DNA from 3 places in the Paenibacillus sp. EPM92 genome. Region 1 is predicted to be linked to each of the others. Evidence: riboswitches for the same ligand, from Rfam matches in the RefSeq annotation. Region 1 holds a riboswitch; each other region holds the start of a gene.

The links. Region 1 has a riboswitch for cobalamin ahead of JMF85_RS17770 (energy-coupling factor ABC transporter permease). Riboswitches for the same ligand answer to the same signal wherever they lie in the genome.
Region 2: another riboswitch for cobalamin. It lies ahead of JMF85_RS27120 (S-layer homology domain-containing protein); the one in region 1 lies ahead of JMF85_RS17770 (energy-coupling factor ABC transporter permease).
Region 3: another riboswitch for cobalamin. It lies ahead of metE (5-methyltetrahydropteroyltriglutamate--homocysteine S-methyltransferase); the one in region 1 lies ahead of JMF85_RS17770 (energy-coupling factor ABC transporter permease).

What each region holds. Positions count from the first base shown of each region.
Region 1 is NZ_BCPS01000076.1:93,553-99,179, forward strand. Features, by position in the region: gene JMF85_RS17755 (energy-coupling factor ABC transporter ATP-binding protein) at 1-270, opposite strand, end outside; gene cbiQ (cobalt ECF transporter T component CbiQ) at 275-1,072, opposite strand; gene JMF85_RS17765 (energy-coupling factor ABC transporter substrate-binding protein) at 1,069-1,353, opposite strand; gene JMF85_RS17770 (energy-coupling factor ABC transporter permease) at 1,350-2,117, opposite strand; cobalamin riboswitch at 2,285-2,481, opposite strand; gene xerS (tyrosine recombinase XerS) at 2,674-3,774, shown strand; gene JMF85_RS17780 (PASTA domain-containing protein) at 3,805-5,103, opposite strand; gene JMF85_RS17785 (SOS response-associated peptidase) at 5,505-5,627, opposite strand, start outside.
Region 2 is NZ_BCPS01000109.1:50,630-56,256, reverse strand. Features, by position in the region: gene JMF85_RS27130 (ABC transporter substrate-binding protein) at 1-739, opposite strand, end outside; gene JMF85_RS27125 (methyl-accepting chemotaxis protein) at 1,234-2,850, shown strand; cobalamin riboswitch at 2,981-3,200, shown strand; gene JMF85_RS27120 (S-layer homology domain-containing protein) at 3,353-5,627, shown strand, end outside.
Region 3 is NZ_BCPS01000068.1:181,240-186,866, reverse strand. Features, by position in the region: gene JMF85_RS28415 (DUF4368 domain-containing protein) at 1-35, shown strand, start outside; gene JMF85_RS15995 (ABC transporter substrate-binding protein) at 140-1,729, opposite strand; cobalamin riboswitch at 1,965-2,169, shown strand; gene metE (5-methyltetrahydropteroyltriglutamate--homocysteine S-methyltransferase) at 2,322-4,616, shown strand; gene JMF85_RS15985 (redoxin domain-containing protein) at 4,780-5,304, opposite strand; gene JMF85_RS15980 (ABC transporter ATP-binding protein) at 5,362-5,627, opposite strand, start outside.

The sequences.
Region 1 (5,627 bases):
GTCTTGAAACACAAGACCGACTTGCCGGCGAAGCCGCTGCAGGTCTTCGTTCTTATAAACGTAAGGCGCATCCTTCCAAAGCATCGTTCCGGACTTCGGACGGTGAATACCGACGGCATGCAGGAAGAACGTAGATTTGCCCGAGCCGTTAGGTCCGCAAATTGCCGTGCGTTTTCCTTCAGGTATACGTATATTCAGCTGACGCAGAGAGGGCGTTTGAGCGCCCGGGTACGTGAACGTGACATCTGAAGCTTCCAATATCGGCTTCATCCTCTCACACTCCCCCCACTCGAAGCCAAATACTGAGCAGCGCGAGCGTCGCAGCACCGAGAATGCCTTCGGCTCCGTAACGTCCTGGAATCGGCTTAGGTTCGTAAGGCATAAAGTGAAGCTCTCCGGTAAATCCCCGCGACATAAGACCCTGTGACAACCCCCGATAACGGTGCATTGTCTTGGCAAACAGCTGTACGAGCAAGGCCGCGACGTCCCGCAGCGTGCGCCAGAAGCCTGCGTGTCCGCCCCGTGCCCGCTGCGCGGCGATCATTCCTTGTGCGGCATCCGAAAGGTGGAACAAGAACCGGTAGGTAATCACCATCAGCTCAAGCACGGCTTGAGGCATGCGAAGCCGCTTCATCACCTGCATCAATTCCGGGAACGGAATCGTGAAGACGATGAACAGCAAACACGCTTCACAGGCGGCTATCCGCACGAACACTTCCACCGCCTGAACCAAGGCCGCCGGTGAAATATACAACCACCCGCGAAATACCGGAACAGCCAGCAGCGCATCCGGCCGGACGCTTGCGGCGGACGAAGCCGCCTCGATTACCCACGCCGGCAAGCTGGTCACATAAAAGAAGCACGATGCGCCGAACAACCAGCTGTACGTCTTTAACGGGATACCCGCGTAACCGACCGTCCAGACCAGCATCCAACAGAAGATCACAGCCTGAACCACAGGCTGCGCCGTATACGCAAGCGTCAGCAGCACGGCCGCAAATCCGCATTTCCACATCGGGGAAACGTGCCGCAGCTTATTGGTATACGACAAGCTATCGATCGTATGGATCATCGGTTTTTAGATTTCGCGGCTTTTCCTTTATAAAGCCCGACCGTATACCCGATCACGGCAGCGCCGACGGCGGCCTGCAAAGCGAACAGCATGCTCTCGGTTTCCGCAGGCGGCTCCAGCAGCGGAGCAAACCAAGGCTCGTAGGCCGGCGACAGCTGGCGGATCATATCCTCGGCCGCCCCGTCGGCTCCCCCGAATTCTCCGTCGACAAGAAGCAGCGGAAGCGTGCTCAGCAGCACGACGCCGGCGATAAGCAGCCCGTTTTTCATCCTTTTGGTCATGAATGATCGACTCCTTTCGTTGTATGCCGCACAACCGACAAAGCTTCCGCATGGTGCAACCGCAGCCAGTTCCAGACAAGCACAGTCAACAGTCCTTCGCTAATCGCAAGCGGTACTTGCGTGATGGCGAAAATACCCGAAAATTTCATGAACGAGGCGGCAACGCCCCCTTCTGCAGCAGGGAACGCCAGAGCCAGCTGCACGGAAGTTACCAAATACGTCGACAAATCGGCTAGAGCGGCTGCCGTGAAGACGGCCCACACTTCTTTACCCGTCGTCTTCACCATGAATTTGTAGGCGAAGAACCCGACGATCGGGCCGGCAACCGCCATCGCAAACGCATTGGCTCCCAGCGTCGTCAATCCCCCGTGTGCGAGCAGCAAAGCCTGGAACAGCAGAACGATCGAACCGAGCACGCTCATCGGCAGCGGCCCGAACATCACGGTGCCGAGACCGGTTCCGGTCGGATGAGAGCTGCTGCCTGTAACCGAAGGAAGCTTCAAGGCGGACAGTACGAACGTGAACGCAGCCGCCAGACCGAGCAGCAGCTTCAATTCCGGCGACGTCTTCGTGATCCGGGCAATGGCGCGGACGCCGAGCGCGAAGAACGGGATAAACACCGCCCACCAGAAGATCGCCCATCCTGGCGGCAAGAATCCCTCCATGATGTGCATCGCATTAGCAGATTGCGGCTCGTTCACGACAAAATAAACGATAAATCCGATGATAACCGCGATCATTGACAAGACTTTGGATGATTTCATTTAATCCCCTCCCATGAATTTGTGCAACAAAAAAAGCATTCCCAACCGTAGACGGTTAGAAATGCTTCTTATCCTGATAAACTTTCGGAACGAAAGGGGCCATTCACCCTCCGTACGAAAACCGATCGCAGCAGCTTCCTAACACCTCCCTATCGTCCGTAGGTATATCAGTGTCGTCAGAACAGGCAGGTCTCCTGGCTACCAGCATCGACGCCCGCAAGCTGCCTTCCCGATCCGGTTGCGAATCAGTGGCTTCGTGGCTGCGAACTACGCTGTTACAGTGGCGGGACCGCATCGGATTTGCACCGAACTTCCCTATTAAGCTTCAACCTGAAGTTGAAGCACCTGTTCCCACAATATGCACTTGTGTAAGACTAGCCTTAATGTACACGAACCTGCCTGTGAATTCAACCCCCATATCTAACCGATTTCCTGCAATTGTGATAAAATAACGGGTACAGCGATCGGTTCAAGCAGCTGTCAACCAACAAAACAATACATAATTATAATTATGTTAACTAATTGCTGAATACAGGCAGTTAAGGAGCGTGGCCCGATGAACGTAATCAAAGTCAAAGACCGTTTGGAGCTGGAGAAAAAAATCCCGCTGATGCCCTGGTACGTGGAGAAATTCATTAATTATAAACTGCCCGACTTGTCTCCCTCTTCCCTGCTCGAATATGTGAGGGATTACGAGACATTCTTCGGCTGGCTGCTCGCCGAAGGGTTGAGTACGGCCGGACAAATGAAAGATGTGCCGCTCCTCGATCTCGAGCGGCTGCATATGGAGAGCATCGATCATTACAAGATGTTCCTCGCCATGCGCAAAACGAACGCCAATTCGAAAACGACCATTTCCCGCAAGCTGTCCTCGCTGCGCTCGTTGTTTCATTATTTGAGTCAAATCGCCGAGGACGAGAATTTCTACCCGCTGCTCAAGCGCAATGTCATGGCGAAGGTGGAAATTAAACGGACGCATAAACCGAAAGACTCGGCGGCCAAGCTCGAAGGCAAGCTGCTGCAGGAGGCGGAGATCGCCGAGTTTATCGACTATGTGAAGACGGGCTACGGCCAAGACGTGGCATCGAACAAGCAGGCGACCTATGCTTACGAGATCAATAAAACACGCGATGCCTGTCTCGTGAGCCTCATCCTCAACTCCGGACTGCGCGTGTCGGAGGTCGTTAACCTGAACGTCGAGGACGTCGATTTGAAGAAGAAGCTTATTTATGCGTTCCGCAAAGGCAAGAACGACGAGACGTTCAAAACGCCCGTCTATTTCCGGCAGGACGCGGTAGATGATCTGGCCTGTTATTTGGAGCTTCGCAGCTCTGTCTACAAAGCGCCGAAACGCGAGAAGGCGCTCTTCCTTGCTTTGGCTAACGGCAGACAGGAAGGCGAGCGTATGACCAAACGGGCGATTCAGGAAATGGTGATCAAATATGCCAAAAGATTCGGCAAACCTTACTTATCGGTTCATAAACTGCGCCATTCGTTCGCGACGGACTATTACTTGCGCAACGATCTGTACAAAACGCAGGAGCAGCTCGGTCACGCCTCGCCCGAAACGACACAAATTTACGCCCATCTAACCGATAAAACAATGTCTGAAGCGATCGACAAAGAGAAGAAGGACGGGATATCCGGTGCGTCTTGACGCCCGGAATTCCCGTCCTTCTTCGTCTGCTTAAGGCCCTTTGCTTACCCAGAACGATACATTGTCGCCTTTCTGGAGCGGAGTGCCCGGCGCAGGACTTTGACGAAACACCGTATTTGCCGAATGCGGGTTTTTCTCCAAATAAAACTGGTACCGAAGACCGGCAGCCAGCGCCTGTTTCTCCGCTTCTTCTTTGCTTAGACCGACCAGCTGCGGCGCTGTGACGGCTTGACCTTCTCCGGGTTGCGCCTCCGACGATGACTGAGGCTCAGCCGGTGTCGCGGGTACCGGGTTCGCTGCGGACGGCGTCTCCGGCAAAGCGGAGCTCTGGCCCGATTTCGCGGCGGTTTGCTGCGAGTCCGGAGACTTCCGGCCGATCCCGAGCTCCATAAACAATAGAAACACGCCGACCGCGGTCACGGCCGCCACCGTAAACAAGGCCATGCCGATCAGCGATTTTTTCCAAAAACCGCCGCTCTTAGCTTCTTCCACTTCTTCCACTTCTTCCTCTTCTTCGACGATCTCATCCTTTACGGTTGAACGAACGAGCTCATCCTTGGCCGGTACCGCTGCATGCTCCCGTTTGATCGCGAAGCGCACCTCTTCTTCCTTGTCCGGCATCCCGGCTGCCCCATCCGGCGCCGCCTGTCCGGACAGCTGGCCTAACTGCATGATGAACGACGATAAGGTATGCTGGCCCCTCCATGCACGTCCGAGAAGAACGAGCAATGCGTCCTTACGCTCATCCGTCGTGGCAACGAGAGCCGTACGCAAACGCTGCTCCCTCTGTTCCAGCGACGAAGGAATAGATTCCGTCCCCATAAACAGCTGATAGATCAAGCTGGCAAGTCCTCGAGCGCCCTGCTCGTCGCTCTTCACTTTTTCCCAGCAGTTAATAATTTTAAGGTGACCGTCGTTTCCGATCCAGACGTTGTCCGCCATGACGGAGAAGCCGGCGATGCCTTTTTCCAAGGCGTCTAGCATGCCTTTACTCAGCTCGAACGACATGGCAACGACGTCGGCCAAGGTGAATCCTCGGCGTTGTAGCCTGGCCAACAGCGGTTCCCCGTCGAACGATTTCAGAACGGCGTAAATCGATAAATCTTCGAAGCCGACGTCGAGCACATGCAAGAAGCGGGTATCATTTAAATGAGCTACCTCTTGAATCAAACGCATGTACGCTTGTTGTTCGTCGCGGTTCGGCTGCTCGGATACGAAAATAACGATATCCCGCCGCAGCGACAAATCCGTCCCCTCGAATAAAATACCGTTTTTGGCTGGAATAACCGGTTTTTTGAGTACATAACGGGCACGGAGCGTTTTCTCCATCGTGACCCCCTCCAAGCATTTACTTCTAAGCGATACTCGTTACTAACAGCATTAACCCGATTCGCAGGTTTTTAAACAGAACGGAAGACGGGCGCAAGACGGTTCTTATACGATTCGTACATCATCGTAAATTTGGAGGCGTAATCTGGAAAATCGCTTGCGGGATGCGGATGGGACACCGTTTTATAATTATTAATATTATTAATTATTAGTAATATTAAATATAAGATGACCTTCACATCTGCTTTAAGGTGTATTCGTGGGTAACCGATTCTATACCTGACAAGTTCCATTCCCGTCTCATAGCCGCTTCATGCACGGATGATCTGTCCTGCACGGGAAAACGGCCGAAAAAGACGTTCCCAAGCGACCGTCCTTTTCGCCGCGGCACATGAACAAGCCTACCGTTTAAGCGATGCCTGAAGCAGCGCTTTTACCTTCATCGGCATCTCCCCCTCGCTGTCTTCGTCAGGGCTTGAGCCGGACCATTCGTCCGCACCTACCGGCTCCACGCGCATGCGCTC
Region 2 (5,627 bases), on a different contig from region 1:
CGTCACGATTGTCCGCGAATTTCTGCGAGAAGAAGAGACCGGACGTCTGGTATTCGATTTCGTCGCCCACCTGCGCAATGACTTTCCCATAGCCTTCCTTCACAACGGCTGTAATATTAGGCTCGTTGAGGAGCACGGCGTCCACCTGTTTGCTCTTCAGTGTTTCCATCATCGCGCTCACTTTGCCGAGCGGCACGAGTTCTACGTCGGCCAGTGTCAGGCCGTACTTTTCCAGCAGACGTCCGGCCATGTAATGGAACGTAGAGCCGGTTTGGGTAATACCGATCTTTTTGCCCTTCAAATCCTGGATGGAAGCTACCGGAGAATCTTTGTGTACCAGTAAAGCGGAAGAGGAATAGCCTTTCTGCTCTCTTCCTTTATCCGCGACGATGAGCAGCTTCTGGCCCCCGGCGATCATATTGTAAAGACTTGCGGTAATTCCCGTAGCGCCCACGTCCACGCTTCCCGATGCGGTAGCAACGGCGATCGGCTGGGCCGCTTCAAACCACCGTGGACTCGCTTCGATTCCTTCTTCTTTGAAGAAGCCTTTTTCCATGGCGATAAACAGTGGAGCGGAGCTGGTCAGTTTCAGCATCCCGATCTCCAGTTTGACGGGTTTGACTTCCGCCTTTGATGCGGAGCCCGCCGCCTGGGGAGCTTCTTCTTTTTTGCCGCAAGCCCCTAGAACCGCAACCATGACCAGCATGGCCGCAAGTAGCAGTGCGAAGTTCTTTTTCATTTTGTACCCTCCTGAATGCGATTTAAACTGCGAAATTTACATGATTCGACACTTCGGAGAAGGAATCCTTCTGTAAAATAATTCCTTCAACAGTTTGTCATAATATTGGATTTGAACAGGTCTTGGAAGCATAGTGTACACGAATACCCGCACCATAACTCAATTTAATACGGAAGTGATGAAAACTAGCTTGAGATAAGGGAAATTGGCCACATGAAAAATAACGCTATGCCCTTCGTGCAGCTGAGCATGAACCGGGGACACCTTATTATTCCAATTGAAGGGTGAAAGGAGTCCGGACGGGCCTCTTTTTCTTTTGAAAGATCATGCCGGGTGCAGCATGTAAGCGAGCCCGGAAGACAAGCCGTTCACTGCTGGTTTTTAACATTTCATGCTTTTAATTTAACACTTCACGCACAGAGCTATCACAGAAAGCTCAAATCCATGTAAAGTTTTATTAAAGCGCTTACATTAATTCTAAGGGGGCTTTCGACATGAACATACCTAAACAACTGGAAAACCGCGCAATAGCCAAAGTGCAATCCGCCGCTGTAGAGATCGGCAAGCTCTTGGAAGGACACGCATGGTCCGAACGGTCAGAGGATATTCGGGTATTATTGGACCAGTTGCTTCAAAATGATGAATACTTCCTGGTCGTCGAGCATCACGGACTATCCGTTCTGCATACAAACCGGCTGCGCGAGGGGACGGTCTTCAATGATGTCGTTGGCTTGGCGGCTGCGCAAACGGACAAGCCGTTAGCTCAAATTTACCACCGTAACACCGGTGAGGTTATATTGGATGTTTCGACTCCTGTGAACATTCCGGGGGCGGGAGCTTCGCCTTATAATTTGCGGCTGGGTGTGATCGTGCAATCCTTATCTTTTCAGGCAACCTGGTACACCGTTTACAGTATTCCATTGCTGATTGCTTTAGGCGGCCTCGGGCTGGCCGATTCGTGGGGGGAACGCGCCGGGGCGGGCCTTCTTGTGCTGGCGGCGTTCGCCGGGACGGGCTTGTATTTTCATCGAACGGTGCTTCAAAGCTTGAAGAGCTGGATGGGCCGCATGAAAGCCATTTCTTCCGGCAAGCTGATGCCCGCTGCGGCAGGCTCCAGGCGCAATGAGCTCGGACAAGTTTCGTTTGAGATCAACAAAATTGTGATAGGGATGAGAGCGATCTTGTCCGACATGAAGGAGGCTTCCTCCACCGTGAATAAGATCGGGTCCGAGCAGGCCGACGAAATTCGGCAGCTGCTGTCTTCGGCTGAGCAGCTGGTAGCGAGCATGCAGGAAGTGAGCGCGGGAGCGAATGACCAGCTGCAGCTCATCGAACTTAACGGCAGCCGGATGCAGCAGATTCACGACAGAGTCAGCCGGGCCGGTCAAGACATGGAGCTTTCGGGCAAGATATCCGAGGAGGCCCGGACATCGTCGCATGCCGGGCTGGAGAAGACGCTGGAATTGCGCAATGACATGAATGACCTGCAGGAAACGAGCAAGCGGAGCGTGAGCTCGATGGAAGAGCTGGAGCGGCAATTGCAAGAAATGAGAGAGTTCATCTTGTACATGCGTGAAATTGCCGAACAGACGAACCTGCTCGCGCTGAACGCCGCGATTGAGGCTGCGAGGGCCGGCGAAGAAGGCAGAGGATTCGGGGTCGTTGCCGGCGAAGTGAGGAAGCTTGCCGTTACATCCAATGAGGTAGCGGAACGCGCGATCGGGCTGACGCACAATATGGCGCTGAAATCGAAAGAAGCCGCGGATGCGGTGAAAGCGGAACGGCTTGCCGTAGAACGGGGAATCCGAAGGATTGGCCAATTGAGCGATATGATTCGCCTTGTGGCCGACAAGTGCCGCCTGACTGCGGAGCAAGCGTCCGCGCATTCTGCGGAGATGCGTGAAATTCAGCTTGGGCTTCATTCGATGGAAAGCAGCATGCAGGCGATTCGGGATATTTCTCAACAGTTCACTGCGTCCGCCCAAGCGATGGCGAGCAGCGGAGAACGGCATCACATGGCTACCGAGCTTATTGCGCAGCAAGCGGATTTGCTCAAAAGCATTTCCGGAAATCTGCAGAAAATTACCGGCCGGTTTGTGATGGAATCCTGAAGCCGCCCGCTGTAAGCGAGTGGATCGAAGCGTACGGCGGGATGAGGCCCCGCGTCAGGACCGCGGGCGGTTGGCCCGCAAGAAATAGTTGGACGATGCTTGGGGATCGTGTTATTCTTTGTACATAATTGAATCATTTGCTCGGGTAGATGTCGAACGGGAGGCTAGCCATGCCGGCGTTCGGCGAACAGGGAAGTCCGGTGAGAATCCGGCACGGTCGCGCCACTGTAAGCGGGGAGCGGCTTCCATGATGTCACTGTCCTTCAGTTGGTTTAGGGGGGGCGGTTGGGATGACGGAAGTCCGGCTTCGATCCGCAAGTCAGGATATCTGTCTAACCCGAGAACACCGTCGCCTACGCGAAATTAGGAGAAGGGGGAACGGCAATCCGTCAGGAACGTAATATTGCCTGCAGGTTCATGCGTATCGGCATCCCTTCATAGAGAAGGGGTGCTTTTTTAGTTTAAGGAAGGTCAGTTTCAAGAGAGGGGAATAGGACAACAGATGAAGAGTAACAGATGGATCAACAAGATAAGCATGGTCCTGCTAAGCTGGTGCTTGCTCATATCCATGCTTGGCGGGCTGGCGCCTGCGTATGCGGATGGAGCGGGGAGAGGGCTTGTCACGGTTCCTCAGGCTATAGACGATGCGGCCGGCTACATCCTGGATGCGAATGGAGGCGCGCTTTCCGATTGGGATGCTTATGCGCTGGCTGCAGCCGGGAAGCAGGTGCCGGCTTCGTATTTATCATCCGTCCGCGAGCAGCTTCAGCAGAACGGCGGACGTTACAGCAAGGTAACGGACTATGCCCGGATTGCGTTAGGCGTAAAGTCGGCCGGAGGAAACCCCGAGCAGATCGCGGCCGGGTCGAGTTCGTACAATCTTATTGAGGGCATTTATAACAGCGATGTGCTGACTGCCCAGGGAACGAACGGCGCGATTTATGCGCTGCTGGCCTTGAGCGGCGATGCTTATCACATTCCGTTAACCGCGAAGTGGAATCCCGATAAAATCGTGGCATGGCTGCTCGCGCAGCAAAATGCGGACGGCGGATGGCCGCTTGGGGCCGGAGGGCCGAGCAGCATCGACATTACAGCGTCTGCTGTGAACGCCCTGGCCGCTCATACCGCGCACACCGGTGTCCGGCCGGCGATGGACCGCGGCATTCAATGGCTGTCCTCGCAGCAATTAGCGAACGGCGGATTTTCGGAGTATGGGGAAAATGCGGAAAGCACCGCACAGGTCATTCTCGCGTTGTCCGCTGCCGGACTCGACGCGCGCAGTTCAGGCTTCGCGAAGGCGAACGGCAACCCGCTTACCTATTTATTCGGTTACCGGCAAGGCGACGGCGGATTTGCCCATGTGGCCGGCGGTTCTTCCGACGGATGGGCCACGGTGCAATCGCTTGTGGCGCTGGCGGCCTTCCATACGGCTGTCAACGGTGACAGCGGATCGTATGAGGCGATCCTGACCACAGGGGGCGGAGCGCCTGCCGCAGCTCGCGTGACGGTTCATGTGGAAGGCCCCGCCGGTACGATCGCCGAAGGCTCCGCCGTTGCGGGGACTGCCTATGAGGCTGTGGCTCAAGTGCTGCATGCGCAGGGGGTTCCTTTTCAAGAGAGCGACGGCCATTTCATTCATACGATCAACGGAATTTCCGGTAAAAGCGACTACAGCACCTGGTGGTGGTACAATGTCAAACGCCAGGGCTCCTGGGATTATGCCCGCACGAATAACCTGGGCATGGCTGACTACTCCCTGCGTAACGGCGATGACATTTATTTGTACTATACAGGCATAAGTACCGCATTGGTGGATTCGATTAAGGTGGAGCCGGCGATGCCGGTTGAAGGCCAGGCAGTAACGGTTCAGGTCTATCGGTCGGTATGGGATTATGACGTTACAAGGGACGAGGTCGTCACGGTTGCCGCCAGCGTTTATGTAGAATTGGGCGGACGTAAGGTGGAGACGGACGCAAACGGATACGCGTTGTTCCCGTCCGGCTTGCCCGGCGGCACCTATCAAGCGGTTGTAACAGGCTATCAAGACGGGCTTGCGCCGAAGATCGTCAAGGATTCCAAGACGATTCAGGTCGGAACGGCGGCGATTCAAATTGAAGGAGCTTCAGGCACTTATGCCGAAGGGAAGGCGAGTTCTCCGAATTTGCTGGAAAGCGTTGTGCGGCTTCTAGATGCCAACCAGGTTCCTTACGAGCTTGAACACGCCAGCTTCGGAACGTACATCCAATCCGTCGGCGCTGATGCCGGGGCTTGGCTCTATGCGATCTACCGCCAAGGCAAGTGGAATCCGGGAATGGTCGGCGCGGATCAATATACGCTGCAGCCGGGGGACCGGGCGGTCGTTTATATTAGCGGATTCGACGCGGAGTGGAACTCGTCGACGTATTTGGTCGATTCGATTGCCTTGAATCCTGCACAGCCTAAGGCTAACGAATCGTTCACCGTTACGGTGAAGAAGACGCTCGCGGACAATAAGCCGGCTTCTCCCGCAGCCGGCATTCAAGTGAAGATCGGAAGCTTGACCGCCACAACAAGCAGTGAAGGCATCGCCACATTCGCCGGATTGCCTGCAGGAACCTATACCCTCGATATATCGGGCTATGTGACCGGTGAGGCGCCGAAAGTGGTACATACCTCGCAACCGGTGACGATTCAACCGAGAACCGGGGGCGGAACAGACGGAGGAACGGGTCCTGTCGTCAATCCGGTCGTATATGTGTCCGTAACCGGGGACAGCAGCATGGGGACGATCCTGCCTT
Region 3 (5,627 bases), on a different contig from region 1:
ATATTTATTACCGATTCGTCGGTCTAATTTCGTAAACGACTGAGGTTGTTACCTCGTTCAAAATAGACTACTCCTTTGTTTAGTACAAACCGGCCTGCCGCCAGAACGGCGTTCCCCCCTGCCCTTGACTTTCGCCGCGTCAGGAGTTCCATCGCCATTCCTCAATGTTGTCGGTTACCGGCCATCCGTGTCCGTGCGGATGAATCTTCTGCTTGCCGATATCGAGGCCCAGCTTCACCAGATACAAGTGGTCCAGGTTCACGAGCCAGGCCCAAGGCGCATCCCCCTGCGCGCTCAAGCCGGTTTGGCCGTCCCACTGGGCTTTTTTCCACAGATTCCAGGCGTCTTTCTCATGGATCGCCTTCAAAGCCTGACTCATGTAAGCCTCAACGGCCGGTTTGTGGTAAAATCCGGGATTGTAATAATCGACGCCGCTGAACTTGCTGCTGTACACATTGTACATTTCCACCGGATCGTGGCTTCCCCAGCCGAAGAGAACCGCATTCGCATGCATTTGCTTGCCAATGTCATCCCAGCTTTTCCCTTCCACCTTGACTTGAATGCCAAGCGGCTTGAGCCAATCGGCTGCGGCGAGAGCAAGTGACTGGCGGGTGACGTCGCTTGACGGGTAGATGAGGGTAAACTCGGCCTTCAGAGCGCCTTTCTCCACGATGCCGTCGCCGTTCGTATCCTTCCATCCGTCGTCCGCAAGCAGCTGCTTCGCCGCATTCATATCGCCGTCTTGAATGACGGCCTCGGCATTAAACCAGGGCAGCCCGTCATTAATCGTATACGCGGGCGTGCCGTGTCCCTCCAAGACGCCTTGAACCAGCGCCTTGCGGTCCAGCGCCAGATTGATCGCCTTGCGGATCGACAATTCCGCGGTGACATCGTTGCCGACCGGATATCCTTCTTTCGTTTGGCCGCCCGATTTTACGTAGGGAAACATGATTCCGCGGTTGTCCACCGTATGTATAGCTTCAAGCTGCATGCCGCTCACCTGCTGTTTGCTGAACGCCGCAGGGATAGCCGCCATATCGACCGTTCCGGCTTTGGCGGCGGCGAAAGCCGCATCCTCGGCAAGAAACAGGAATGTGATTTTCTTGAAGTAGGGCTTCGTCCCGTAATATTCGGGATTCGGCTCGACGATCAGCTGCTTCCCTTGATCCCATTGCACCAGCTTATAAGGGCCGGAGCCGACCGGTTTTTTGGCATAATCGCTGCCGTGCGCATGCTTCGGAACGATACCTGTGCTCACAAGCATCTGGGCGAAGGTCGATTGCGGTTCCTTCAATGAAAACTTGACCGTATGCTCGTCCGCCGCCGCCACATCCTTGACATTGCTTAAATCGATGGCAGAGCCGCTTGCGGCTGCGGTTTGGAACGTATACTGAACGTCGGCGGCCGTTAACGGATGCCCGTCGGAAAATTTGACATCCTTCCGCAGCTTCACTGTCCAGTCCAGACCGTCCCCGCTGACCTCATAGCCCGTTGCAAGATCGTTGACGATCTTCAAGCTGCTGTCGCGCTTGAGCAGCGTGCTTTGAAACAACGGAGATCCGTAGCGCCCCCATCCCGTTGTCGGATCGAAGCCTCCCTCCGGCTCGCCGCCTATCGCAAGAACAAGCTCCTCCTTCGGGGCGGCCGCCTGCTCGGTCTTGGCCCGGGTGCAGCCGCTGATGCAAAGCGCTGCCACTAACAGCATCATTAGCGTCCATCGTAAACACATTTTCAAACTCAAACACTCCTTCGAATTAAGTTGTTAACGTGTGCAGTAGCACGATTCAGGTATATAGTAGCACTTGCATAGCGTAGCACATGAAACCAATTTCTGTCACTACAATTGTGCTATTATTTTTAAACTTTGTGTTACAACAACCGCTGCTCTGCCTCTTCTCCGCTTGTTCGTAAAAAAGGTTTGAATAAACCTAAGAAATATTGTACTATTACTCGGTATTCAATAATTGAATCATGTGGAAATAGGTGCTCCGGACCGGTCGTTATGCCGGGCGGAGCTTAAAAGGGAAGTTCGGTGAAATGCCGACGCGGTCCCGCCACTGTAACAGAGGAGTCGAACGTCACCCGGCGCCACTAATCCTTCGGATTGGGAAGGCCGACGCAAGACGATGATTCTGGAGCCAGGAGACCTGCCTATTTTGACAGCACTGCTTTTACCTACGGGAGATAGGGAGGTGTTAAAGATGGCAGCCGCCGTACAAACAATCGGGAGGCATCTTTACCCTTGACTTTTACTGGGTAAAGATGCCTTTTTTGCATGGGAAAGCACCGCTTATGAAAACAAATGAACTGGAGGAATACCTATGAACCGAGCATTAAGCAGCAACCTGGGATATCCGCGAATCGGCGGCGGGCGCGAATGGAAAAAAGCGCTTGAGGCCTTCTGGGCCGGAAAGCTGCAGGAGACGGAGCTGGTCAGCCGCATGGAAGAAATACGGCTCAACCATCTTCGCACCCAGCAGGCGAGCGGTATCGACTTGATCCCTGTCAACGATTTCACCTTCTACGACCACATGCTGGATACGGCAGCGATGTTCGGGCTCGTGCCCGGCCGCTTCGGTTACGAAGGCGGCGAAGTGCCGCTGAGCGCCTATTTCGCGATGGCCCGCGGCAGCGAGGGCGCCCCGGCCTGCGAGATGACCAAATGGTTTAACACCAACTACCACTACATTGTGCCGGAGCTGAACGGCGCCGAGCCGCAGCTGACCGTGAACAAACCGCTCCTGGCCTACCGGGAAGCCAAACTCCGTCTCGGCATTGAAGGCAAGCCCGTCCTGATCGGGCCGTACACGTTCCTGAAGCTGTCCAAGGGCTACAAGACCGAGCACTTCGATAAGCTGCTGGAGCGGTTCGTGCCTTTGTATGCCCGCATATTGAGCGAGCTTGAGCAGGATGGCGCGCAATGGGTGCAGATCGACGAGCCGATTCTTGCGACCTCATTAACGGAAGCCGATATGGAGCGGGTCGCATTCGTTTACAAGAAGCTGCACGAAGCGGCCCCACGTCTTAAGCTGATGCTGCAAACGTACTTCGACGCCGTCGATCTGTATGAACACATCGCTGCGCTGCCGGTGCAAGGCATTGGCCTCGACTTCGCTCACGGGCTGGACAAAAACAGCGAGCATTTGCTGCAATATGGATTTCCTGCAGATAAGACGCTTGGCGTCGGCTTGATCGACGGACGAGGCATTTGGCGTTCCGATCTGGACGCGCGGCTCCGGCTGCTCCACACGTTGTCCCCGATCGTCCCGTATGAGAGAATGATGATCCAGCCAAGCTGCAGCCTGCTTCATGTTCCGGTCACGGCCGCACATGAAACGAAGCTGGAGCCTACGCTGCGGAACGCACTTGCGTTCGCAAACGAGAAGCTCGAGGAGCTCGTACTATTGACCCGAGCCGTGAACGAAGGTCCCGCGGCAATCGCAGCCGAGCTGGAACAAAGCCGTCAAGCGGTTCAGGAGCTCAACGCCTCCCCTTCCCGAAACAACGAACGGGTGCAGTCCGAAACGAGCCGGATCGCCCTCCAGCCGTCCGAGCGGAGCCGGCCCTTTGCGGAGCGGCGTGCCGTTCAGCAGAGCAAGTGGAACTTGCCGTTCCTGCCCACGACTACGATCGGCAGCTTCCCGCAGACGCTCGAAGTGAGACAGGCCCGGAAACATTGGAGAAGCGGCGAATGGAGCCAGGAGCAGTATGAAGCCTTTATCCGGGAACAAATTCGGACCTGGATCGCTTTGCAGGAGGAATTGGATCTGGATGTGCTCGTTCACGGTGAATTTGAACGGACGGATATGGTGGAATTTTTCGGCGAGAAACTGGACGGTTTTGCGTTCACGTCGAACGGCTGGGTACAGTCCTACGGCTCCCGCTGCGTGAAGCCGCCTGTCATATACGGCGACGTGGAATTCACAAAGCCGATGACGGTCGATGAAACCGTCTATGCGCAGAGCTTGACCGCTAAACCGGTCAAAGGCATGCTGACGGGCCCGATTACCATTCTGAACTGGTCCTTCGTCCGGGACGATATCCCGCGGGAGACGGTGGCCTATCAGATCGCTTTGGCGCTTCGCCGCGAAGTGGAAGCGCTCGAACGCGCCGGTGTGGAAATGATCCAGATGGACGAGCCTGCACTTCGCGAGGGGCTGCCGCTGAAGCGGGAAGATTGGCAGAAGTATCTGGAGTGGTCGGTGCTTGCCTTCCGGCTGGCTACATCGACGGTCAAGGATACGACGCAAATCCATACGCATATGTGCTACTGCGAGTTTCACGATATTATCGATTCGATCCGTGCCCTGGATGCGGACGTCATCTCCATCGAGACGTCCCGCAGCCACGGCGAATTGATGCACAGCTTCGAGGAGCACACCTACGATCACGGCATCGGTCTTGGCGTGTACGACATTCACAGTCCGAGAGTGCCTTCCGTGGATGAGATGGTGCGAATGATCGACCGCGCGCTTGCCGTGCTGGACCCCGAATTGTTCTGGATCAATCCGGACTGCGGACTCAAGACGAGAGGCGTTGACGAAACGATCGCAGCCCTCCGGAATATGGTCGCTGCCGCCAAACAGTACCGGGAACAAAGCTTAAAACCGGTCTGATACATGCTCCAGCGGGCTTAACGACTCGCAGGAAACATATCCGCCACACAACAACACAACGGCCGCTTTCCGATTATCGTCGGTAAAGCGGCCGCTCTATTCATTCGGGAAGCCGATGTTCACGACATCGGACAACCCGTCGGATGAAACGATAAAGACAGGTTTACGGCCGTATGCTGCGCAACAGTTCCTTGACCTGACCACTACCGGCCATCTCCCCGGGAACGACGCTCACGATGCAGCCATCGCTGTCGATCAGGATGGAGGTCGGCAGGCCGACGATCTGATAGCTCCGGGCCGCCTCTCCGCTCGGATCAAGCAGCACGGGAAAGGCCAGTCCTTGCCGCGAAGCGAACTCGCTCACCGTTCCTCTGGACTCCCCCACATTAACGGCCACGATCTCCACACCTGGCATCCCGGTGCGATAAGCTTCATTCATGCGCGGCATTTCGCTAACGCAAGGGCCGCACCAGGAAGCCCAAAAGTTCAGAAGAACGCCCTTCCCGCGATAATCGGACAGCTTGACGGCGCTTCCGTCCAGACCGATTATCGAGAAATCGGGTGCTTGTCCTCCAGGCCGAATCGTTCCGGCTTCGCGTGTACCCGATTGCACCAGCGCATAAACTGCCGCTGCCAAGATGAGCGTTACCGCCAGCAGGGCCATCCATTTTCGCCCAGCGGTCCCCATTCGCTTCCCTCCTTCCAGACTTCTGAGGCTTCCGCCTATCCAAAGCTTCGCACCGCCCTAGCGAAACCCGAACAGTTTGGCGAATACAGCCTGCAGGCCGTAAGAACCGTACGCTTGAATGAAGGATGCCGTCGTCCCTTCCTCCACGATCCGCCCCTCCTTCAGGAACACGACATGGTCAGCCGCCGCTTCCGCCACTTGAAGCTGGTGAGTCGAGAAGATGACCGCATGTCCTTCCTGCTTGGCATATCGGACCAGGTCTACGAAGGAATCCATCCAGTACGGGTCAAGACCGTTCGTCGGCTCATCCATAACCAGCAGCG